One region of the Wansuia hejianensis genome, then DNA from elsewhere that is predicted to be linked to it. Evidence: riboswitches for the same ligand, from Rfam matches in the RefSeq annotation. Region 1 holds a riboswitch; each other region holds the start of a gene.
What was found. Region 1 has a riboswitch for cobalamin ahead of H9Q79_RS12940 (ABC transporter substrate-binding protein). Riboswitches for the same ligand answer to the same signal wherever they lie in the genome.

Region 1 (7,869 bases):
ATAAACCTGATCCACATAGTGCCGGCGCATGGGGACGGAAAAGCCGCCGCAGACCACATCGCCCAGTACGTCATAGACGATGACGTCCCAGTTCTCCTCAAATACGCCGGTTCTTTCCAGTTCCTTCATAGCTGTAGTGATACCGAGGCCGGCGCAGCCGGCTCCGGCTTCCGGGCCGCCCGCTTCGGTACATTGTACCTGAAAACGCCCCTTCCAGACCAGATCGTTTCGGGAGGGTGCCTCCTTCAGTGCCAGTTGTTCCAGCACAGAGGGAATCCGTCTGCCAGTGAGGCAGCGGGTGGAATCCGCCTTGGGATCGCAGCCGATATGCAGCACACGTTTTCCCTGAAGGGCAAATGCAGCGGAAACATTGGAAGCAATGGTCGATTTGCCAATTCCGCCTTTGCCATAAAAAGCAATTCGGATAGGTTTCATTTAATGTCCTCCTGAGATACAGACTTTTCGTTTTACCTCTTCCACATAGACCATATGCACATCCACATGGTACAGGTTTTTTAGGTTTTCTTCGGTCAAAATTTCATCAGTGGTTCCGGTCATCAGAGAGCCGTCTGCCCCTAACAGGCCGACCCTGCCGTCCAACAGCAGCACATGATCCGGTATATGGCTGGTGATGATGATTCCGTAGCCCTTTGAAGAGAGGCGTTTGATCAGATGAATCATCCGGAGCTGGTTGCCGTAATCCAGATGGTTGGTAGGTTCATCCAGTAAAATGATGTCGGGCTGCTGTACGATAGCCCTTGCTATGGTGACTTGCTGCCGTTCCCCCCCGCTCAGCTCAATATAGGGACGGTGAGCCAATCGGCTGATGCCAAAATCTTCCAGAATTTCATCTGCCAGCTGATAATCACTGGCGGAGGGATGTGAAAACATGCCGATATAAGGAGCGCGCCCCATTACCACGAAGTCACGGACTTCATAGCCATAAGCGGGCATATGGATTTGGGGAACGTAGCCAATGCACTGAGCTACTTTTTTCAAGGGCATTTCTGACATCTTTTGGCCTTTTAGATAGATCGCGCCGCCATGAGGCTCCAAAAGGTTGGCTATACAATTCATCATCGTTGATTTGCCGGCACCGTTGGCTCCCAATATGGAAAAAATCTCACCTTTTTTCAGAGAAAAGTTCACATTCCGGAACAGAGGGATTTCGTTGTGATAGCCGAAGGTTAGGTTTTCTACTTTCAGAATCATGACAGTTTCATCCTTTGCTACTACAATATATTTATGGTTAATACCCCTTACAGCCAGTAAGGAATTATCCATCTTGTTGCTTAAGCTGTTAGAATGAGTATGGCAATAGGTCTGGCCTCCTTCCTTTCAGGACTTTACGTCCGTAGAAAAGTCAGCCAACCAGCCCCCTCATTCGCAGCATTCGTTTTACGCAGGTTGAACCATGAGACGTTCGTGTGAAACACCCAGTAGATTGAATAGGCAATGGGAAAACTGGTATTGACCATTGCTAATCCATTTACAAAGGAGTATCCATTATGAACGCTGTTGGTATTGATGTTTCCAAAGGCAAAAGCACCGTTACGATCCGCAGACCAGGCGATGTGGTCCTCATGCCGCCCCGCGACATCCCACACACCAAGTCCGCCATCAATGAATTAATCAAACAAATCCAAAGCCTTGACGGCGAGACAAAAGCCTGCATGGAACACACGGGCAGATACTACGAGCCGCTTGCCGCCTGGCTTTCCGACGCCGGCATCTTTGTCAGTGCCGTAAATCCTGTCCTCATCAGGGATTTCGCTGATGATTCCCTCCGCTCTCCCAAGACGGACAAGGCGGATTCCAAAAAAATCGCACGATATACTCTTGACCGATGGGCAAAACTGAAGCAATATGGAAGCATGGATAAAACACGCAACCAACTCAAAACAATGAACCGGCAGTTCAGCTTCTTTATGGCACAGAAAACTGCCATGAAGAACAACCTCATTGCACTGCTCGACCAGTCTTACCCGGGCGCGAACGACCTCTTTGACAGTCCCGCCCGCAGCGACGGCAGCCAGAAATGGGTGGATTTTGTTTACACCTACTGGCATGTGGACTGTGTCCGGGGAAAATCCCTTTCCGCCTTTACGGAGCACTATCGGAAATGGTGCAAGCACAAGGGTTACAATTTCAGTGCGGAGAAAGCGGAGAAAGTCTACGAGGCTTCCTGCGACCTCATTGCCGTGTTCCCGAAAGATGACAACACGAAAATGCTCATCCGGCAGGCTGTCGCCATGCTAAACACCGCTTCCGAAACCGTGGAAAACCTTCGGATAAAGATGGACGAAACCGCTTCTGCTCTACCGGAATATCCCGTTGTCATGGCAATGAACGGCGTCGGCTCTACCCTTGGTCCGCAGCTTATGGCTGAGATCGGGGACGTGACGCGTTTCACGCACCGGGAAGCCCTAACAGCCTTTGCGGGCGTCGATCCCGGAAAGAACGATTCCGGCAAACACGTCCAGAAGAGCGTGCGTACCTCAAAGAAAGGTTCTCCCCATTTGCGAAGGACGCTCTTTCAGATCATGGACGGGCTAATCAAGCGTTCGCCCATTGACGACCCCGTTTACGTCTTTATGGATAAAAAACGTGCTCAGGGCAAGCCTTACTACGTCTACATGACTGCCGGCGCAAACAAGTTTCTCCGTATTTATTACGGACGGGTACGGGAATACTTCGCATCACTGCCCGAAACGGGAGAAAACTAAGCCCAGCTTTCATATCTTTGTCAGACCAACGTCCTGCGGTGGTCTGGTTTTTGTACTTTTAATTCAACCTGTATAAATTTTTCAAAGTTCTCAAATTTCTGCTTGACTTTTTATTTGCAGACTTTACTAATAAATAGAAATAGAATGGCGCTCCTATGAGGCCGGTTAAGATACTCAGGGGCAGCTCCGCGCTGGTGATATTTCTGGCAGCCGTATCAATCAACAGCAGGAAAGCAGCGCCAAGCAGAGCGGAAACGGGTATCAATTTACGATTATCTGGCCCCACCAGCATGCGGCCGAAATGGGGAATGACCAGGCCGATCCAGCCAATAGTCCCACTGATACAAACGGCGCTGGCGGTCAGGACTGTCGCACAGATGATAATAATTCCCCGGGATTTCTGAATATCCGTACCCAGTGATTTCGCTTCGTTCTCACCCAAAGACAGGATATTGATTCTCCAGCGCATGATCAGAATGATTAATGCGGCCAGCAGAATGGCCGGGCCGACGTAGATGACATCCCGCCAGACAGAGGAGGATAGGCTGCCCAGCTGCCAGTGAGTGATTTCAGACAGTTCCGTGTCGGGATCGGCCAGATATTTTAATAGTCCCAAAATGGAACTCATGACGCCGCTGACAATGACTCCTGCCAGAACCAGCGTCATCATGGATTGATTCCTTATGAATTTGGGAATGGCGGTGGCCATAGCTACGGCTATAATGCCGCCGATGAAAGCGGCGACCTGAATTCCCAGCTGTCCAAAATGCAGCAAAATGGCTGCAGAAGCGCCGACACAGGCTCCGGCAGAAACGCCCAGCATATCGGGAGCCACCAGGGGGTTCTTAAATACACCCTGATACGCGGCACCGGAGAGGGACAGGGCCATTCCTACCAAGAGGGCGGAAAGAATCCGCGGCAGCCGGAGGGTGAAAATAACGCCTGTGGCCTGTGGTTCCCAGGTGGGGGTGACAGGAAATATCCTGGAAAAAAGAATCTTGACAACATGAACTGGAGAGATAAAATATCTCCCCAGTCCGATGGCTACGATTGTCAGTGCGATAAGCAGGAGCAGCAGCCAGAGCAAGATCACCTTATAATTTTTTTGCGTGTGTTTCTTTTTCATAAGGTGGCTACTCCTTTTTAAGACGCGCTGTTTTTATTCATCTCTGTACAGAGAATCTGTGCCAGATTTTCCTCCGACAGATCAATGTTAAAATATGTTTTATAATAGTCTGCTATTTCCGCTTTTATATCAATGTCAGAAAAAATTTCTGGTTGAATCATAGTGGCCAGCCACTCCATCATGAGCGGGGTTTCCACGCCGGGGGCGTCATAACGGTAAATGCCGATGGGTGTCTTGTATACCCGTTTTTCCTGTACGGCTTTTACCGAACTCCAGTCCTGTCCGTCAATGGCGTTGTTGTACAAGTCGTCAGGAGTAAAATCATCAAACCAGCTTAAAAGGATAATATCAGGATTGATTTGGATAATATCCTCCATAGTGATTTCTGAACTGTCGGCGGCCACATTGTCTGCGCCGGCCAGCTCCAGAGCTTCTTTTATAAAATTGTCATTGCCCTGCAGTTTCAAATCAGAATTTCTCAGATAGAGAACCTTTGGTTTTTCCGCGGAGGATACCTGATCCTGATAGGATTGGATTTCATTATATATATTTCCATATAAATCGATAAACTGCTGGGCGCGGTCTTCTTTTCCGAGAAGCTCACCCACAGCCCGGAAGCTGCTCTGCAATTCTTCAACGGTTTCATTTTTTACCATAACAGGGGCGATTCCCAGTTCTTTCAACTGTTTTGCTTCATCCTCCTGATAATCCCAGATGACTACGGCCTGGACACCCATCTTGACGATTTCTTCCATGTTGATGGAAAAATCTTTTCCGATGGCGGTGCTGTTAATAGAGCCATAGGAGGGATCCAGGATTTCAAAGAACTGTCCCTTGTAGGCAGTTCCGCCCAAGGCGCCGGGATTAAGTGCTGCGATACGCTCAGAACTCCCGTCAATTGCGTAAATGACAGAAGACCAGGGCAGAGGTGTAACGGCGATCTTCGTGATGTTCGCAGGAACTTCTACCACATTGCCTGCTGCATCGGTAACGGTCCGAAAATTATTATCATCGGAAGAGACAGAAGATATGGAGCTATCTGTAAGCGCAGAGGAATCATTGGTTACGGAACTTGAAGATGTATCCGTTTTTTCTGCGGTTTTCCCACAACCGCAGAAAGTGGCGCCGACCAAAATGGCGGATAATACCACGGCGAGTGTCCTGTTTTTGATTGCTTTGTTCATAGTTATTTCCTTTCTCATTCTGTATTTGAACCAATAAAAAAATCCTTTTCTTTGAGAAAAGGATACATAAAAAAACAGTCCGCTCTGTTCTTTTGTACCCCCATCTAATGGTCCGTTAAATAGAGGGATATCACAAAATATTTAAGTATCCTGGCTCGACATCATCACTTTTGCAGACTTCCCGGAAAATTCCAGTGTCATACTTGCATTAGCTCCGTCCTACAGTGGCGGCACCGCTTCGGCATTAGACCGAATTCCATGAAATATTTTGTACATATATATTATAGCATACGTATTTTTTGATTACAATAAGCGCCCGCTTTCGAATTTTCTATTGCTAGTCATCAATTTTATTGATAATATAATCGTAAAGGAGAGAGAAAGATGACTTTACAAAATCTGAAATATATATTAGAAATCGCGGACAGCCGTTCCCTGTCCAAAGCGGCGAGAAAACTGTTTATTTCTCAGTCCACTCTTTCGGCTGCTCTAAAAGAATTGGAAACGGATCTGGGGGTGGAATTATTTCAGCGGACAAACCGCGGGGTGACGCTGACTTATGATGGGGAAGACTTTATCAGGTATGCCAGGGAAATTGTAGAGCAGACTCAGTATTTGGAGCAGCGCTATCATTCCAGGAAATCTCTTCCCATGCGCTTTTCCGTATCCACCCAGCACCTGCCGTTTTCAGTCCGGGCGTTTATAGAGCTTTTCAAGGAGGCGGATACTGACACGTACGATATGGCGATTCGTGAGTGTGATACCAATTCGGTGATACACGATGTGGCTGGCAATAAAAGTGAGCTGGGAATTCTGGCGATACAGGAATCCCATTTGCGAACGATGGAAAAGCTGCTGGTATCTTATGAAATTGAATTCACAGAGGTTGCCTGTGTCAATAATTTCGTGTTTTTTCGGAAGTCTCATCCGCTGGCAGAAAAAACGGAGGTGACTCTGAAAGATCTGGAAAAATATCCTTTTGTGACCTATGACCAGGAGATAGAAACTTCTCATTTTTCGGAAGAACCGTTGTTTTATAAGCTTTTGAGCAAAAATGTCCATGTCAGCGACCGCTGCACGAAAATCGCCCTGGTGCGGAATACAGACTGCTTCAGCATCGGGCCGGATTTGACCAACAGCAATGCGGACGCTTTTCATAAGGGAACGGGAGAGGTCGTGGCCCGGTCTTTGAAGCATGAGATCGGTTATCTGCATCTGGGTTACCTGCACCGGAAATGGAGCACGGTCAGCCAGCTGGGTGAGAAGTTTTTAAGCTATCTGAAACGGGATATTCGTAATCTTATAGCCTCAGGACAGAAATGACCTGAATCCGTCTATGTGTTACAGCCAGGAAACCTGATACATATTTGATCTTCGGAGAATTGTGTGGTATAATGTGCCTCGACAGGGAAAATACAGGAATGTATTTTCAAATATAGAATTCAGGAGGGTAAGATGTTCAGATAATCTATGAATGCGCTATGTAGACAGCTAGAGGTGCCCGCAGGGTCTGGTTTGCATGCGCGTGCGGCACTTGCTGTTTATGTGCCGGAGATAGATTGTCTGTATCTTGCCTGTTTTTATATAAGTTTACTTTTATATTGCTCAGGGTTTGGGTTTGTACAGTCTGCTTTCCGGTATATATCTGAAAGCAGGCTTTTTTGTCCTGCTGTGTGATTTAGGAGGTGAAGGGATTGCTGCAGATTAAGAATCTGACGATTACACATAAGACAGATTTCCGCATACTGCTTCAGGATTTTTCTTTTGTTTTAAACCAGGGGGAAAAAGCGGCGGTGATCGGTGAAGAAGGGAACGGGAAATCAACGCTGCTGAGGCTGATCCATGAAGAATATCCAGCCTGCCCTTATGTGGAATATACAGGCGAGATACTGAAAAACGGGATTCGGACAGGATATCTTGCCCAGGAATTGGATGAATCTGAATTGGAGAAGACAGTGCTGGAATATTGTGAGGGTTTTTATGATTTTTACAGCCTGTCTCCCAGGGAAATTGCTGAAATATCCGGGAGGCTTTCGCTGGAGGCGGAGCTTCTCTATTCTGACCAGAAAATGAGGTGCCTTTCCGGAGGGGAAAAGGTAAAGGTGCAGTTTGCCCGGCTTTTGATGGAACGTCCGGATGTACTGCTCCTGGACGAGCCGTCCAATGACCTTGATCTGGATATGCTCGCGTGGATGGAAAACTTTATCAATACGTGCGGACTGCCAGTCATGTATATATCTCATGATGAAACGCTGCTGGCGCGCACGGCAAATGTGATCATACACCTGGAGCAGAGCCGCAGGAAGACCGTTGCCAGCTATACAGTTGTGAGAACGGGATATGAGGAATATGTTTCTGCACGTGCAGCCCGCCTGACACGGGAGGAACACATGGCCCGCCGGGAAATATGTCAATGGAAACAACAGCAGGAGCGGTTCCGGAAAATCCAGCAGAAGGTTGAACATCAGCAGAAGTCTGTTTCCAGACAGAACCCCCATGGCGGAGCCTTGCTGAAGAAGAAGATGCATGCGGTAAAGGCCCTGGAACGGCGTTTTGCGAGAGAGCAGGAGAATCTGACTGACATACCTGACGTGGAGGAAGCCATTTTTCTGAAGCTGAGAACAGATGAGCAGTTGCCGGCTAGCAAAAGGATTCTGGAGCTCCATGACGCCCGGATCGTTCTCGGAGAAAAAGTGCTGGCGGAGAACCTTAGCCTCTCAGTCACAGGGCCTGAAAAAATCTGTATTACGGGAAAGAACGGAATAGGGAAAACAACACTGTTAAAAGAAATTGCAGGAATACTGCTGGGGCGCAGGGATATAAAAGCGGCCTA
Region 2 (7,869 bases), 1.9 Mb from region 1:
AGTTCCCGCTTTCCGGTCCGGCAGATAATAGAGGTATCCATCCATACTGGCATTCACCCGTATCACCGCCGTATGCTCCTGCCGGCTGACTAAAGCGCCCGCGCCGGCCGTAACCCTGGGCACTTCGTTATTGCGGAACATCGACAGCTCATATACCCTCTGGCTCTGGCCGTCCTCGGCAGTCACAGTAATCAACACCTTAGCCGCGTCCGTGCCGGCCGGCGTCACCTTATACCGCTGCCTGGGTTCGTCCAGCTGTACGGTCATCGGCTCCAGCTCCTGCCCGGGCTGCATTCCCTGTACGCCTTCCACCACCGTTACTTTCATGGAGGCTGCCGACCCCTTGGAAAGCTCCGGCCATATGTAATAAACCTTCATATCATCATTTCCGTAGAGGGAGGAGTTGTATTCCGTTATCTCTGGCTGAAAAGACGGCTGCAGTTCCATCTCCATCACCGTAAGCATCGGCGAATAGCTGACCTGCAGTCTTTCCAGGAATGCGTCACTGCCGCGTCTGCGGATTGTAAACTGGTATGTGCGGAGCTGCCCGTTTTTGCTGAGCACCACCTGCACTTCTGCCATGCCCTCCTCCAGCGTCACTTCCTGGACATTGCCTTCCCGCCCGTCTATGGAAACCACAGCTCCCTCATTGGCAGAAAACGTGAGAGTCACCCGATCGGAGGCACTATCCAAAAGGACTGTGTGCTGTTCCATCTGCCTGTCAAAAGGCTGGCCCCCATCTACAACCACTCGTTCTCCCGACGCCTCTACGCCGGTCAGATACAGCTCCGTGGGTTTTAAAGAGTACATCCAGGCCGATTCATACCGGAAGTAAAGATTCCCTCCGCTGTCGGCCAGCACGCTCCCACTCCCATTTCCGAACACCTCCGTCTGCTGATAGAACAGTCCGCTTCCCTCACCCGGAGAAGTCAGTCCCTCTCTGTCCTTCAAAAGATACAGACTTCCGTTAGAGCTGTCTGTTGTAAAATAGAGATATACGCAGCCGTCCTGCTGCTCATAAGCCGTACTCAGCGTCCCGGTCCCTTTCGGACAATATTTGACCTCCATGCGGTAAGACAAAGATAATCCCCCTTCTTCCCCAACCTGAACCACGTTCAGATAATAGGGAGCAGTCACAATCCCATAGCTGTCTGTCATAGCGCTGCCTGCATAAACCCGGTTCTGATACACCACAGGGGTGCCATAGATAATCCCGCCCAGCTTCAGGCTTGTCATATTTTCTATGTCCAGCTTTCCGTCTTCAGCCAATCCGCAGGAATAGAGGTATCCCTTTTCCGTCGCGAAATAAATCCGCCCGTCCGAATGGCTGACAGCAGTGGTGGGCGCCCCGGCTTCTGCTGGCAACGCCAGCTTCTGTACCGTCTCTCCGGTTTTCTTATCCAGACAATAGAGGCTTCCTGAACGGCCGCAGGCGTAAAGATATTTCTCTCCTGTATAGACGCCTGTCCGGTAATAGCCTCCTTTATCATACTTTCTCCAGACTGCAGATTTTTCTTCCTCTGCCTGTTCAGGCTCCTCATCCGCCGTTGAAATGCAGACCAGGTTGCCATCCGCAAAACCGGCGTACAGATAGCCTGAATCATACCGGAGCGCTGTGGCTGCATTTCCGCCGACTGTATCCACATAAACCCATACAGATTCCAGCGTGCTTGCATTAAATGCCTGTACCTTTCCATCATTGAGCGGAACAAAAAGCATACCTGCCGCATAGAGCGGCTTATTAAAGGAACTGTTTCCTTTTGCAGCCATTTTGACACTCCGGATCATTTCACCAGTGGCTCGGTCAAGATACATCAGGGTCTCTCCGCAGAAACAACAAATATAATTTTCCACCAGTATACCGTCGCTCACGCTGTTGCTGTAATCCGCATTGGAGCCATACTGCTGCTTCCAGCGAACCTCTGCATTGTCCAGGGATGAAGGTGTGGGAGCATCTGTGATGTTCTGGTTGTCTGCGTTTTTCCAATAGCCGCCCCACTCCGCATCCAGTTCTTCAAACTGACTCTCTGAAATTTTCTCCAGGCTGAAGCTCTTCTCTTCGTCCCCTTCCATGACAAAACTTCCATTCTGAGTCTGGTATTCCTGCGCAGAAACGGTATAAGTATACGTTCCTCCTTTAATCAGTTCATAGCGTCCGTCTACCGGGTCGATCTGTACTTTATTCTCATCATAGACGGCAAACACCGCGTCCGCTGGTTCCGTATCAACGGTCAGATAACATATTTCATCCACATACACTGTCAGCACATATTCATAAGGCACCGACTGCACTCCGTCACCCGCCCGCAGCACCGCGATGACCTTCGCGCCTGCAAGCGGCAGCGTATAATTTCCGCCTTCAGCCGCCTCACCGTTTACAGTCAGTTCTGTGCTGCTCTCTTCAGCCGGCGTCATGTGTATCTGTATCTGCGACTGGGAAGAGGGTACGTGTACAGAGTATTCAAACACGTTCTTTTTAAAATCAGGCGTAAAAGCCAGTGGCTCTCCCTTTTCGTCTGTCAGCTTCAGGTCACCCAGGTAAGAGCCTCTGACAATATGGAACAGGTACGTTTCCTTCTGCTCCCCATAAACTACATCAATCACCAGTTCCTTCGGTTCCGTATCATAAGCCCGAATCAGCCGGCCCGCCGTGCTGCTGGACAGTGAAGTTGTCTCGTCAACCGGCAGGTCTACGGAAACCTCCTCCCCGCTGTAGACATCTGTGAAATATGCGGTAATCTTTGCTTCCTCCGTCACATCATCTCTAAGCTGAGGCCTTACGTAAACCACATTGGTGTTTTCGGGGATCCGCAGTATGTATTCCTGCTCCCCTATAGCGCTTTCCCTCAGTTCATATCGGTTACTTCCTGAGCTGTTCTGCATGAACAACGCACTCTCCAGCATTGGGTCCTGAACAGTTACCAGCACCGGGCAGGCAGCGGTAAACCCTCCTGCCGACACAGTTATTACTGCTGTTCCTCCTGCACCTCTGGGAGCCGTCACAACCGCTTCCAGCCCATTTCCAGATACCTGGGCAACTGCGGGGTCGTCCGTACTCCAGACAATTTCCGGATTCTCTGAGGTGTCTTCCGGCAGAAGTGCAGCCAAAAGCGCTTTTTGCTCCCCGGTTTTCATTACGAGACTGGAGCGGTTCAGCGTAATCCCCTCCAGCAGAACCGTTTCAGCTTCCCCATCTGATCCGGCTTCTGCAAACACGTCTGAAGGCTTCCAGAAAAGCACCGATACAACGGTCAGCATGGCAAGCGCTCCCGCAAGCAATCTTTGATACCTTTGTCGCCTCATCCTTTTCCTGTCCTCCGTTTCCTGTCTTACGCACTTTAAGATTTGATGTGCAGCCGGGACAGTCTGCCCCTCTCCACATCATCAGCTTTCTTCCCATATGGCCTTGCCATACAAAAAAGCCTCTCCGAAGAGAGGCTTTTTACATATATCCAACATACAGCCGCACTTCTCCCCATGACTAAAACGATTTTCACGTTCTTCATGAGACAGTAGGTGCGGCGGGCTGTCCGCTCGGTCAGGCTGAATCTCCTGCACGGCACCGGGATCTGACCGGCTTTCCTTTTAACGCTTATGCGCGGCTGTTTCATATTATATTTTCAAGAAAACACACAAAAAAACAAATCTCCGCTATGCTTTCGGATATTTGCCCTATGATCTCCAGTTGCTTGTATTCTGGCTTAAAGTACAAACCTACTCGCCGTCCCTTCCCGGTTCCCCAGTGGTTATGACAGCTTTCGTCCTTATTACAGCGGAGATAAACCGCGCCGGACTCTCACCGGCCTTCCCGGAATGAATGTCTATCCATTCCACAACTGTACAAACGATCCATATTCTCTTGTCAACTGTTCATTTCAATAATAAACGATATCTTCTTTTTTGTCAATGCTATTTTCGTGTTCTAAACCTGCCGGGGTGTACGGGTCCCGTTCATAAAATTGAGGGGGCAGCAGACCCTTCAGTGCCGCCGCTCCCCCTGTAAACATTTATAAATCACAGTCCGGACTTGTCATTTTTCTCCGGCCGCTACCTGGTCAAGCAGCTGTACCACATCTGTGATATCTACTTCTCCATCACCGTTCATATCGCCAATTGACAGTTCAACCGCTTCCCCGGCCGCCACCCGGTCAAGCAGCTGTACGACGTCTGTGATATCCACTTCCCCGTCCTCATTCAAATCTCCCAACATCACGGACGTGGGAATATCGGCGCTGCAGACGGCAGAGACACCATCGTTTTCTGTTTTCAGGACCATATACACCTTCATCGCGTCTCTGGACAACCCTGTTAAAGCCAATCGGTTGCTTCCTGCCGCTGCCTCTGTCTTCAGGCCTTCACTCTGAATCCTGTCAGCGTCCGGCGCCTCCGCGTCTGCTGCCTGCACCAGATAATACAGCTCGCCTGCCTGGCCTGCGCTGACCGTCAAATCAGCCGAAGAGGATTTCCTGTTCGTAACGGCACCTTCCGCCAGCGTTAACTGAACCTTCGTATTCAATGTAACCGTATAGCTTCTCGTCTGACTGCCGTCTGCAGAGCTCACGATTAACTGCACAACAGCAGTTGCAGCATTTGTACGGTCTTCAAAGGAGACGCTGATATACTTGTTGCCCTTATAGTTTGTGGTAACCTTGAGTTCGTCTCCCTCATTTTTTCCACTGACGCCGCTGACTGCTACAGCTTTAAGCGTATCCGAAGCGTTTAGCTGGCCAAACCAGATATAACCGCTGCTCTGCACTGTTGCAATGCCGGCCGTGTAATCCGTAGACATTGGCTCAAATTCTGGCGAAACTGTAAATGCGGTTCCCATTCCTTCATTGGGGTTATTGGTAACCGTCAGGGAGGTCAGTGTCGGTCCGCTCAATACCGTAAAATTATAGACTCTGTAGGAATCTCCCTTTGTCAGCTGTACCTGTATCTCAGCCCTTCCGTCCGTCAGGGCGATCTCCTGGGTGCTTCCCGCCGTTCCGTTTATCCGAACCTCCGCGCCGTCGCTTGGCGTCAGCTTCAGATTGATACTTTCAGTGCCTGCGTCGACGGTAATCGTATGGTCTCTGAGGCTTCCGTTGAAATCCTTGCCGCCATCCAGAACCGCATTACCGCCTGTCGCCTGTATTTCCTTCAGATATGTCTCTGACCGCGTAATCACAAACTGCCACGCAGAGTCATTCTTCATATATATGTTTCCGTCGCTGTCAGCTACTGCGCTGGCAATGCAATATTGCTCATGATTCGGCGTATAGAAGACGCCTGAAGCAGGATCTGCTTCTGTCATGCCCGCCTTATCCTTAATCATGTACAGCGTACCATGAGCTGAGTTCGTCAGAAAATAAACGTATACATAGCCGGTCTCTTCTTCGTAGCCTTTAGTAATCAGGCCGGAGGTCTGCGGATAACCGTCGGTTGGAACCACGTAGGCCGCACTCATCGCGCCGGTATCTGGATCAATGCTTCCGACCAGAATGCCATAGCCTTCAGCGCCAAAACTTTCCCCACCGCTGTAACCAATATATACCCGGTTATTGTATACCGCAGGCGTACTGGTGCTGGCTCCGCCGAAGTACAGAGGCTCAATCAAATTTTCCGTATCTAATATTCCTTCCTTCGTCAAATTGTAGGAATACAGATTGCCTGACTGGGTCGTAAAATAAATTCTTCCGTTATAATAGGAAACATCACTGCGTACAGATTCACCCAGCTCTATCTTCTGTACCGCTTTTCCTGTAATTTTATCCACGCAGCAGAGCGTTCCATTCGTTTTACGCGCGTTTGTAGTTGTTACAAAAACATATTCTTCATTGGTCCAGGCGCCATTCCACTGGAAGGTCTCACCCAGCCCGCTGTTCCTCCATACAGCTACTTTCTCTTCCGTTGTGCTGGAAGGATCTTCATCCGTCACAGACAGGCAGACAAAGTTGGAGCCGCTGTAGCCCTGGAAGCCCAGGTAAATATAGCCGTCATCATAACGGATAGAGCTGTTGCAGCCGCCTCCCAGAGGATCTCTGTATACCCAGAGAGATTCCAGGGTGGACGCGTTGAAGCACTGAATCACTCCATTGTCCAAAAGCACGAACAGCATGCCATCCGCATAGGTAGGCGGAAGCAGATTGAATCCCGCACTGGCCTGCACTGCTGAACCTGTCTTCAGCACCTCTCCGGTTTCTTTATCCAGCATATATACAACACCCTTGGAAATCGTATAGACCTTATCGTCTACGATAATCGGCGTAGTCCCGCTGGTAGGGCTTACATAATCGCCCGTCTGGCGTTCCCATTTTACTTCTATGGTTTCCTTGGTAATCGGAGTCTTGGATGAAACAACCGACTGATTGTCATCCCCTGCCCGAAAGCCCGGATAATCCGCGTCCAGTTGAGGCAGCGGCTCAGTTTCCGGCGCTTTTTCCAAAGTAAAGGTTTTTGTTTCATCCGCTGACAGTGTTACCTCACCAGACTGTCCTATATATCCGCTTTTAGCAACGGTATATTGATAGGCCTCGTCCGGAAACAGCTTATAAGTCCCATCCTCCTCAGGCCAGATCCTTTCTATGCCCTTGGAGCCCCGATACAAGCTGAAGGCAGCGTCCTCCGGACTGGTCTGAACCGTTAAGGTAACAGATGCAGTCCTGGTAATGGTCAGACTGTATTCCTGAGCGTCCGCCGCGCCGTTATCTGCCTGGAAGACGACTTGATTCTCGCCGTCTTTAAGATTCATGGTCCACGAACCGTCTTCAGAAGCTTCACCGTTAAACAGCACCCTGGATGCCTCAGGCGACACTGCTTCTACCGGGTCTGTAGCTTTCAGTTCAATCTGGTCCACATTATCCAGGACTACCGCTGAATACTCAGTTTTTGTTTTGCTAAAAGACGGTGAAATCGCAATCGGATTCCCCTTCTGATCCTGAACAGTCAGCCCGGTCAGATACGCCGTCCTCTGTACATGTACCACATAGGTTTGGGTAACTGTGTCTTTTTCCGCAATTATGGTAAGATCATTACCCTGACCGCCTATTGACAGGAAATCTTCGTCAAACCAAAAGTATGTATTTGTCTTTGTTGTAGGCTCTGTCACCTTCTCCTGGCCGTCTGTGCCGGTATACCGGAAACTCAGCGTTACGTCAGACATCCCATCCGGAAATACTGGTTTCAGACGGAACTGGATATCGCCTGTCTCCCAGGTAACAGCCGCTTCCCTGCTCCCATCAAATTCCGGATTTCCTCCATTGCTCAGAATCCCTTTCAGAAGGGGCTCCTCTGCCTCCGGAATATCGACGCAAATTACAGGGGATACTGTGCCCTCACCACTTTTTAACAACAGATAAATCTTTTGGGCGCTTTTATCCAGGCCAGTCAGTTCTAAGGTATTTTCACCCTGCACTGCCGCCGCTGTCTGTCCTTCGCTTTCAAGCCTTGCCGCATCAGGCGCTGCCGCGCCGGATTCTTGAACCAGATAATACAAGCTTCCAGCTGTGCTGGCATTGACTGTTATTTTAGCGCTGCCGGCTGTGCGTTCAGATACCGGGGGTTCCCCCTGCGCCAGCTCAGGACCTGCGGCCGCATCTGTCACTGTAACCTTACAATACGCGTTACTTGCCAGACGCCCGCTCTCTTCATTCCCCGCTTCTATGTAAGCGCGTGCCGATACAAGATAAACTCCCGGTTCGTCAAAGCTGACCGTGAATTTTCCTTCGCTGTCTGTTGTAATCTCTGTTTTCTGATCCGCTGCATAACCATTTTTCTCGCTGATATAAACGTCCGCGCCAACCGCCACGTCATTGCCGCTCGACCAGCCCTTATAGGAATACTGCAGTGTCAGCGGTTCTTTTACAGCCACCTCTGCTTCTTCCATCATAT
Region 3 (7,869 bases), 1.8 Mb from region 1:
CAGCTCGTCCAAAACTGCGGTTCTGGTCAGACGAGCACACACGCCGATTGTGGAGAACGCGACCGTGATCCCCGGCATAATATAGGAGGAAAAACCATTGAGACCGCTGGTTGGCAGAAGGTGCAGCTGTTCTACCAAAACCAGGATCAGCAGGATCGCCAGCCAGAAGCCGGGTACCGACAGCATGAGTGTCGTAATCAATCGAAGGAGCCTGTCCGGCCATTTGTCTCTATAGCGGGCCATCAGGATACCGAAGCCAAGTCCGAACACCACTGTCAGGCACATGCCGAAGCAGGCCAGACGGATTGTATAGGGAAGACGGTAAGCGAGCTGATCCCTAATTTCCTTGTTGGTAAAAAAGGATCTGCCCAAATCACCTGTCAGAGCATTTTTCAACCATTTTACATACTGAACAGGGACCGGATCATCCAGTCCCATTCGTTCCCTCATAATCGCATATTCTTCGTCGCTCACGATCTGTGTGCCGTCCGGATTCAGAACGGCTTCCACTGGGTCGCCCGGGGATAGGACGCCCAGCAGAAACGCCAGAACTGTAATGCCGAAAAGCACAGGAATCAGCATAATCAATTTTTTACCAATATACTTTGCAATTCCCATTTTTATCGGTTCGCGGCCCATTCCAGAGTCGGGATGCTGACGCCGTCAAACAGCTCTGAAGTATAGCCTGTGATTTCTTTATTATGAATATTTACGTTGACATAGTAAAGGATCGGGATCACCGGAAGCTCCTCAGCAGAGATTTCCTGCAGCCGCCCATATATCTCAGCCCGCTTGTCGGCATCCTTTTCATTCAACACGGATGCCAGAAGCTTGTCCACCTCCGTATTGGAATAATTCCAGTGGTAATCCACATTGTAAGAGCCTTCGGAATCCATCCAGCTGTAGAGCGTGGAATAGGGGTCTGCGCTGTTCAGCCCGGTCACGTTGATGCAAAAATCATAATCTCCGGATTTCAGGCGCTCTGTGGTAACTTCATTGTCCAACAGTTCAATGCTGATATCAATTCCTATTTCGGAGAGAGCTGACTGCATATATTCCGCCATTGCTTTCGCAGGATAACCGTCAACCACACGCTGTCCGATGATCAGTGTTGCCTGAAGCCTCTGTCCCTGGAGCACTTCATCCGCCAGCTCCTTGGCCCGGTCCAGATCATATGTTCCCTGAATTTCCTTGTAAAGAGGCGTCTGATTACTCAGCGCGCTGTAAGCGGGATAACATAGCCCCTGGTACAGTGTTTCGTTCAGCTGATCCCGGTCGATGGCACAGCTGATGGCCTGGCGGAGTTTAACATCTCCCAGATATTCTTTGGAACCATTGACATAGAGGTAATGAGTCATATGGCTTTTTGTAGGTTCAATCTCGAATCGGTCGTCGCTTTCTGCCAGCTTAGCGGCTGCGTCTACCATAATTGCGCCGTTATCCATGAGACCCATGATTTCTCCTGAAACAAGCGCGGAATAGCGGGTTTCCGAATCGGGGATACAGTTCACGCGGTAGCGTTTTACTTTTCCTGGATTATCACCCCAGTAATTATCATTTCTTACAAAGACCGCGTACTGGTCCTGTACATGCTCTTCGATCATATAACGGCCGGTCCCGACAACCTGAGAAGTGATTTCCCCTGTCTGTGGGTCAAAGCAATTGGGGCTGATCATTGGACTTCCGTAGTCACCGAGAAGTGCGTCCAGAGTGGTAATCGGCTCATTGAAGACGAACTTTACAGTATAATCATCCACCTTTACAATTTCCTTCAGATTGGGAAAGGACTTATCAATGCTGAGGGAAGTATAGGTAGAGGTCAGTGGACCTGTCTTATAGCGTTCAATATTCTGGATGCATACATCCGCATCAAACTTTACCCCATCGGTGAAGACAGCGTTTTCTGCCAGATGAAATGTCCACTCTGTGCAGTCATCGTTGAATTCCCACGATTCTGCAAGTCCAGGCTCCAGCGCATGGTTGTTATTAATGACCAGAGGTTCCCAGACCTGAGCGGAAAGATTTACATAAAACGCATCTCCCTCTCCGGGAATCATATCCCTGACAGAGCCCAGAACAATTTCTTCGGTCTCATTTTTGACTTCTGCCGTTTCCTGACCGGAACTGCTGACCGCAGCAGAAGAAGCGCTGCCGGCCGGGGCGGAAATTGAGCTTGTGGCCGGACTGCCGCCGGAAGGCTGGCTGCCGGAAGCAGACGTATCAGCGGTCCCCCCGCAGCCAGCCAGCAATCCAGCGGCAAGTACCGCGCCCAGCAAAACGCCTGAGAGTTTTTTCCAATTTTGTTTCATAAGTTCCTCCTTTTCTTCTGTGTCTCTGAGTCGGGTCATAAAATTTAAACGTTCTGATACAACAAAAATAGCACCGCCGTGAGGCAGTGCCATATGTAAATATCCAAATTTCTTCTTCAATTTACCTGTTTTTCCCCACCGAAAACACGTTGATACGATGCAGGGCAGGTCTCCTGGCTTAAATCGTCACGGTCTTCGCCTTCCCAGCCTGTAACCGGCCAGTGGCATTCAGAAGATCGCATAATTATCACAGTAAAGCGGGCTGCTACAGATTCTACACTGTATTCCCTATTAAACGCCGGCATTTCTCCGGCGTACCGCTGCATGCTGGTTATTAAATTGTCCAGAGTTATTTTAACATAACCCTAATGAAAATCAACTCATTTTTTTCTTAACGAGGATATAAGAAAAAACTTATACCTCCGTTTCGTGGCTGCCGTCCGGGGTTTCATAGTAAATAAATCAGGAACAATTCCGCCGGGCAGAATTATTCCTGATTTATGCTTATGGTATGTATTTATAAAGCCAGAATAACCTTTTCCTGAAGACTGGCACTCAATTCCTCTTTATCCATGGAAACGCTGAGAATAAAATCAACATTGAAAATTTTGCTGACATTCTCCAGCTGGCTGACACAATCGTCGATCATAGACTCGTTGCCTTCCAGTCTGGATAAACGCAGAAAACTGTCCAGATACATCTGCTCCAGATCATGATCCTGAGAAAGGATACCGCAAATGAAACCGATAAACTCATCGCTGTTTTTCAGCGGGTAGATAGAAACATCAATCAGACGGACTTTATTGTTTAACTCATACATGTGTTTGGAACTCTTGTCTAGATAGACAATGTTGCCGTTGGCAGCTTTAATCGCTGTATTTACCTTATCCAGAAGGTATTTGGTCTTTCCCTTTCCTTTTTTACCGACAATTAATTGAACCATAGCAGTTTCCTCCTTGGACTAATATTAGTAATTTGACTAAAAACTTCTTAGTTCATGCTCTAATTATAGTGTATTTGAACAAAAAATACAAGCAGAATTCAAAAAATTTAGGAATTAATTTGCATCAATAGTTTATTCATATCCTCATAGAGAATAGACCTGTTATCTGCATTTAATATGACTGCCATATATGGGACGCCATAGGCGTTCTGGGCGATAATTGCCAGGCATGCTCCCGCTTCACTGGTAGTCCCTGTTTTGCCTCCCAGCAAATTTACATTTTTGGGGGCAGTCTTCTCACCTGTCAGGTATTTATCCGTTGAATCCAGACGGAAAGAAACCTGGCTTCCGTCCCCCCGGGTGACCTTCAGATGATACATATTCATCTGTATGGCATCTGTAAAAGCACTGTAGCGGAAAGCTTCGTTCAGCATCAGATATACGTCATATGCCGTCGTATAGTGACTGCCGTCGTGCAGGCCGTGAGGATTGATAAAATGAGTCCCTGTCATGCCCAGTGCCAGGGCTTCCTCATTCATCATTTCAACAAAATGATCGACAGTCCCTCCAATCTGGCGGGCAATTGCCATGGCCGCATCGTTGGCCGAATAGACCACAAGGGCATGGAAAAGCTGATCCATCGTTACAATATCGCCTGCAGCCATACCACTGACCTGAGAGCCCTCTTCCAGAGCAAAATCTCCTTCAGCCATGACAACCTGGTCTTCCATCGTACCATATTTTACGGCAAGTATCGCAGTCATAATTTTGGTAATGCTGGCAGGATATGCCTGGTCATAGATCCCCTGGGCAAAAAGCGCTTCTCCCGTGTCCAGATTAAACAGCAGCCCTTTTTCCGTGTTGCCCTGCAGCATCACATCAGGCAGTACAACTGCTCCCTCTGATACACAGAGGCCGGAAGCGAACGCCGGCGCCTTCTGCAGAGAAAACTCAGAGCCTTTCCCGGAGTTCTCCGCTGCCTGTGGTGAATAGGACTGGGAGAGATCCATTTCCCTGTCCTGTTTGATCAGCAGGATAACAAAAATGGCGAACAAAACCACGATGCAGATCACTGTGCCGATCAGCACCCGGTTCAGGATATGAATATTCTTCCGATTATCTGTAGATTTCACGCCACTCCATCTCTCCCCGGTCTAATGATTTCACCAGCATCTCGGCTGTCGCCAGATTAGTCGCCAGCGGAATGCTGTGTATGTCACAGATACGAATTAAATGTTTGGCATCCGGTTCGTGGCTTTTAGGGCTCTGCGGGTCACGCAGAAAGATCAGCAGGTCGATATCGTTCTGTTCGATCTGTACTGCCAGCTGCTGAACGCCGCCCACATGGCCGGCCAGATATTTGTGAATGCTCAGCCCGCAGGCCTCTTCGATCATCCGTCCGGTTGTGCCTGTAGCGTAGAGCTCATGCTTTGACAGAATGGACCGGTATGCGATACAGAAATTCTGCATCAATATCTTTTTTTCATCATGCGCGATGAATCCGATGTTCATAGGCTTTTTCACCTCCGTAATAATTTCGGTTCTGAAGTCCGACATTGAGTACCAGCCCCATTCCAATGAACAGGCTGAACAGGGAAGTCAGCCCATAGCTGACAAAAGGCAGTGGTGTTCCTGTATTGGGCAGAAGGCCGGTCGCGACACAGATATTGATAAAGCTCTGGACGGCAACCAGCGAAGCTACCCCGCAGCAGATCGTATGCCCTGCTGAATCCTTTGCCCGCCTTCCCATTCGGATACATTCATATACAATGAAGAAAAGCAACAGAAGTATGGCAAAACAGCCCACAAATCCCAGCTCCTCTCCTGCTACCGCAAAGATAAAATCATTCTGTATTTCAGCTACAAAATTCCCTTTGTTGGAAGAGGAAACCTTGTTATTATTCAGGCCCTTTCCCGTCAGCTGACCGCTTCCTATGGCTGTAATAGAGTTATTCTGCTGTATGGCAGATTCTGAATACTCCTCGTTCTCCGGGTCCAGAAAGGTCATGATCCGCTCTTTCTGATAGGAGTCGATGATTTCAAGATCGGTCTGTGTGATCAGGAAAAATGCGATCAGGATCAGCGGAATCACTACCAGGAGGATTCCTCCGATGATTTTATAGCTCAGCCCCGCCACATACATCAGGATACAGAAAATAATCCCTATGGTGATGGTGTTTTTCAAATCCGGCTGCCGGATTACCAGCGCCAGAGGTATGGCCAGTAAAATCACCGCTTTTACAATCGTCTTCAGCGTGTTCAGATCCTCTTCGTGTTTCATCAGGAACATCGCAAAGAACAAAATCAGCATGATTTTGGCCACTTCCGTAGGCTGGAACTGGAAGCCGTTATCCCCGCCGATCTGTATCCAGCGGGATGCCCCCTTTTTGGTATCCCCGGTCACCAGGACCAGCAACAGCAGCCCCAGATTCAGGATATAGATCAACCAGTAAAAGTTAAGGATCCAGCTGTAGTCCATCAGAGATACGATGAACATCAGGATCAGGCCGCCGATTACCCCGACCATCTGCCTCTTCTGCAGTGCCGGATCGGCGGAACCCACCAGCAGAATGCCAAAGATACTGATAGCCACCAACAGTAGTATCAGTCTGAAATTGTAGTCTTTAAGCTTATATTGTTTTAGCATGCGTATCCTCTGTCTTCTGTATCGGTACCTTGATTGTCATGACGGCCGGCGAATAATCGATCTGAATCGTTATAGCCGCTTCATCTGCCGGTAAATACCGGTTGATCGTCATTGTCAGGTCATTTTTCAGCATTTGTATATTTCGGGGAGAACAGGCCAGCCGTTCAGCGCTCAGCAGGGTTGCCAGCCGTTCCCGGGCTACCGTACCGGAAAATTGTTTCCGTTCATGAAACATACCCATGAAATGCCTCCTATTTTTTGAAAATGCGCCGGAAGAAGCCTTTTTTTGCCGTCAGCTCCAGGTATGGCACTTCTTCCCCGTTGATCCGGCGGCTGATATTCTGGTAGGCAGTTCCCGCGGCTGAAGCCGAGCCTGTGATGGGTTCGCCCTGGTTCGTGGCAACAACCACATGCTCATCGTCCGGAATGACCCCGATCAGCGGTACAGCCAGGATCTCTTCCACATCCTCCACCGACATCATTTCCCCCCGTTTCACCATATCCGGGCGGATGCGGTTGATGACCAGAGAAATATCTCTCAGATCGGAGGCCTCCAGAATACCGATAATTCTGTCTGCGTCACGGATGGATGAAACCTCAGGCGTGGTAACTACTACAGCCCGGTTGGCTCCGGCAATGGCATTCTGGAATCCCTGTTCAATCCCGGCCGGGCAATCCAGGATCACATAATCGAATTCCGTCTTCAATTCTTCACAGAGCTTGCACATCTGTTCCGGAGTCACCGCAGTCTTGTCCCGGGTCTGGGCGGATGGCAGCAAATAAAGATCCTTCTGGCGCTTGTCCCGGATCAGCGCCTGTTTGAGGCGGCAGCGGCCTTCGATCACGTCCACCAGATTATAGACAATCCTGTTCTCCAGTCCCAAAACCACATCCAGATTCCGGAGGCCGATATCGGTATCCACCATCACAACCTTTTTTTGAAGGGCTGCGAGCCCTATGCCCAGATTGGCGGCTGTGGTAGTCTTTCCCACACCGCCTTTTCCAGATGTTACTACAATTACGTCGTTCATACTGTTCCTCCTCATTTCCGTTCTACTTTTTTTCTCTTTTGTAGATTGCCAGGTAAAACGGAATTAATCCGTTACAGTATTGGAAATTCCCTCCTGCGCGGATGTTCCGGTCAGAACTTCTGTTTCATCCTCCAGATTATAGTAATATTGAAGCATATCTTTTGCTACCATTTTGGCGTTGGTGGAAGAATAACCATAGGCAATACGTATTGCAAAAGCAATATCTTCTTCCTCGCCATAATGGGAATAACCGATAAATAAGGCATGGTTTGGACGGGTTTTTGATTCCTGCGCAGTACCGGTTTTGCCGTACAGCTCCACTGGAAAATCCGCAAATTCGCTGCTGATCTGAATCACGCCGCGCATGCCCTCGTGAATATCATCCCAGACCACCTGAGAAAGCTGCGTCTGCTTGGAAATCTGCGGCGAGAATTCTTCCAGGAGATTCCCAGAGGAATCCGTCACCTTATCCAGCAGGTTCAGGTCATAGCTGACCCCGTTATTCCTTATGGTCAAGGCATAACGCGCCAGCTGGGAGGTTGTATAGGAATGGGTACCCTGCCCGATCGCAGACGGGATCGCCAGTTCATCCGAAATATGCGGAGTGGATTCCGGGATCTGCAGATTGGTTTTCTGATCCAGATTGAACATCTGCGCATATGTCTGAATCTTGCTCAGGGCGTCTTTCTGGACAAATTCATTCGCCCCGTTCAGCCCCAGCCTGTAGGCGATAGTACAGAAAAATACGTTGCAGGAATTCTGAATTCCTCCAATGATGTTCAAGTCCCCGTGGCCGGGCGCATACCAGCAGTGGATCTGGTCACCCTTATCCACAAGCCCCTCTCCAAACAGGCCGTTGCAGTTAATGATTGTGCTGTTGTCAACGATTCCTTCGTTCAGGGCGGCTGCAGCCATGACCGGCTTAAAAGTAGAACCGGG

Region 2: it holds a riboswitch for cobalamin, as region 1 does, so the genes downstream of both, H9Q79_RS04030 (cadherin-like beta sandwich domain-containing protein) here and H9Q79_RS12940 (ABC transporter substrate-binding protein) in region 1, are expected to answer to the same signal.
Region 3: it holds a riboswitch for cobalamin, as region 1 does, so the genes downstream of both, H9Q79_RS04615 (ABC transporter substrate-binding protein) here and H9Q79_RS12940 (ABC transporter substrate-binding protein) in region 1, are expected to answer to the same signal.

What each region holds. Positions count from the first base shown of each region.
Region 1 covers NZ_CP060635.1:2,775,639-2,783,507, reverse strand. Annotated here, with positions in the region: gene H9Q79_RS12960 (nucleotide-binding protein) at 1-435, opposite strand, end outside; gene H9Q79_RS12955 (ABC transporter ATP-binding protein) at 436-1,212, opposite strand; gene H9Q79_RS12950 (IS110 family RNA-guided transposase) at 1,509-2,726, shown strand; gene H9Q79_RS12945 (FecCD family ABC transporter permease) at 2,785-3,852, opposite strand; gene H9Q79_RS12940 (ABC transporter substrate-binding protein) at 3,870-5,036, opposite strand; cobalamin riboswitch at 5,159-5,348, opposite strand; gene H9Q79_RS12935 (LysR family transcriptional regulator) at 5,421-6,359, shown strand; gene H9Q79_RS12930 (ABC-F family ATP-binding cassette domain-containing protein) at 6,731-7,869, shown strand, end outside.
Region 2 covers NZ_CP060635.1:861,268-869,136, reverse strand. Annotated here, with positions in the region: gene H9Q79_RS04030 (cadherin-like beta sandwich domain-containing protein) at 1-3,303, opposite strand, end outside; cobalamin riboswitch at 3,670-3,853, opposite strand; gene H9Q79_RS04025 (cadherin-like beta sandwich domain-containing protein) at 4,031-7,869, opposite strand, start outside.
Region 3 covers NZ_CP060635.1:1,005,675-1,013,543, reverse strand. Annotated here, with positions in the region: gene H9Q79_RS04620 (ABC transporter permease) at 1-618, opposite strand, end outside; gene H9Q79_RS04615 (ABC transporter substrate-binding protein) at 621-2,309, opposite strand; cobalamin riboswitch at 2,456-2,647, opposite strand; gene H9Q79_RS04610 (twitching motility protein PilT) at 2,827-3,252, opposite strand; gene H9Q79_RS04605 (D-alanyl-D-alanine carboxypeptidase family protein) at 3,360-4,385, opposite strand; gene mgsA (methylglyoxal synthase) at 4,369-4,764, opposite strand; gene H9Q79_RS04595 (FtsW/RodA/SpoVE family cell cycle protein) at 4,739-5,899, opposite strand; gene H9Q79_RS04590 (cell division topological specificity factor MinE) at 5,883-6,140, opposite strand; gene minD (septum site-determining protein MinD) at 6,151-6,930, opposite strand; gene H9Q79_RS04580 (penicillin-binding transpeptidase domain-containing protein) at 6,994-7,869, opposite strand, start outside.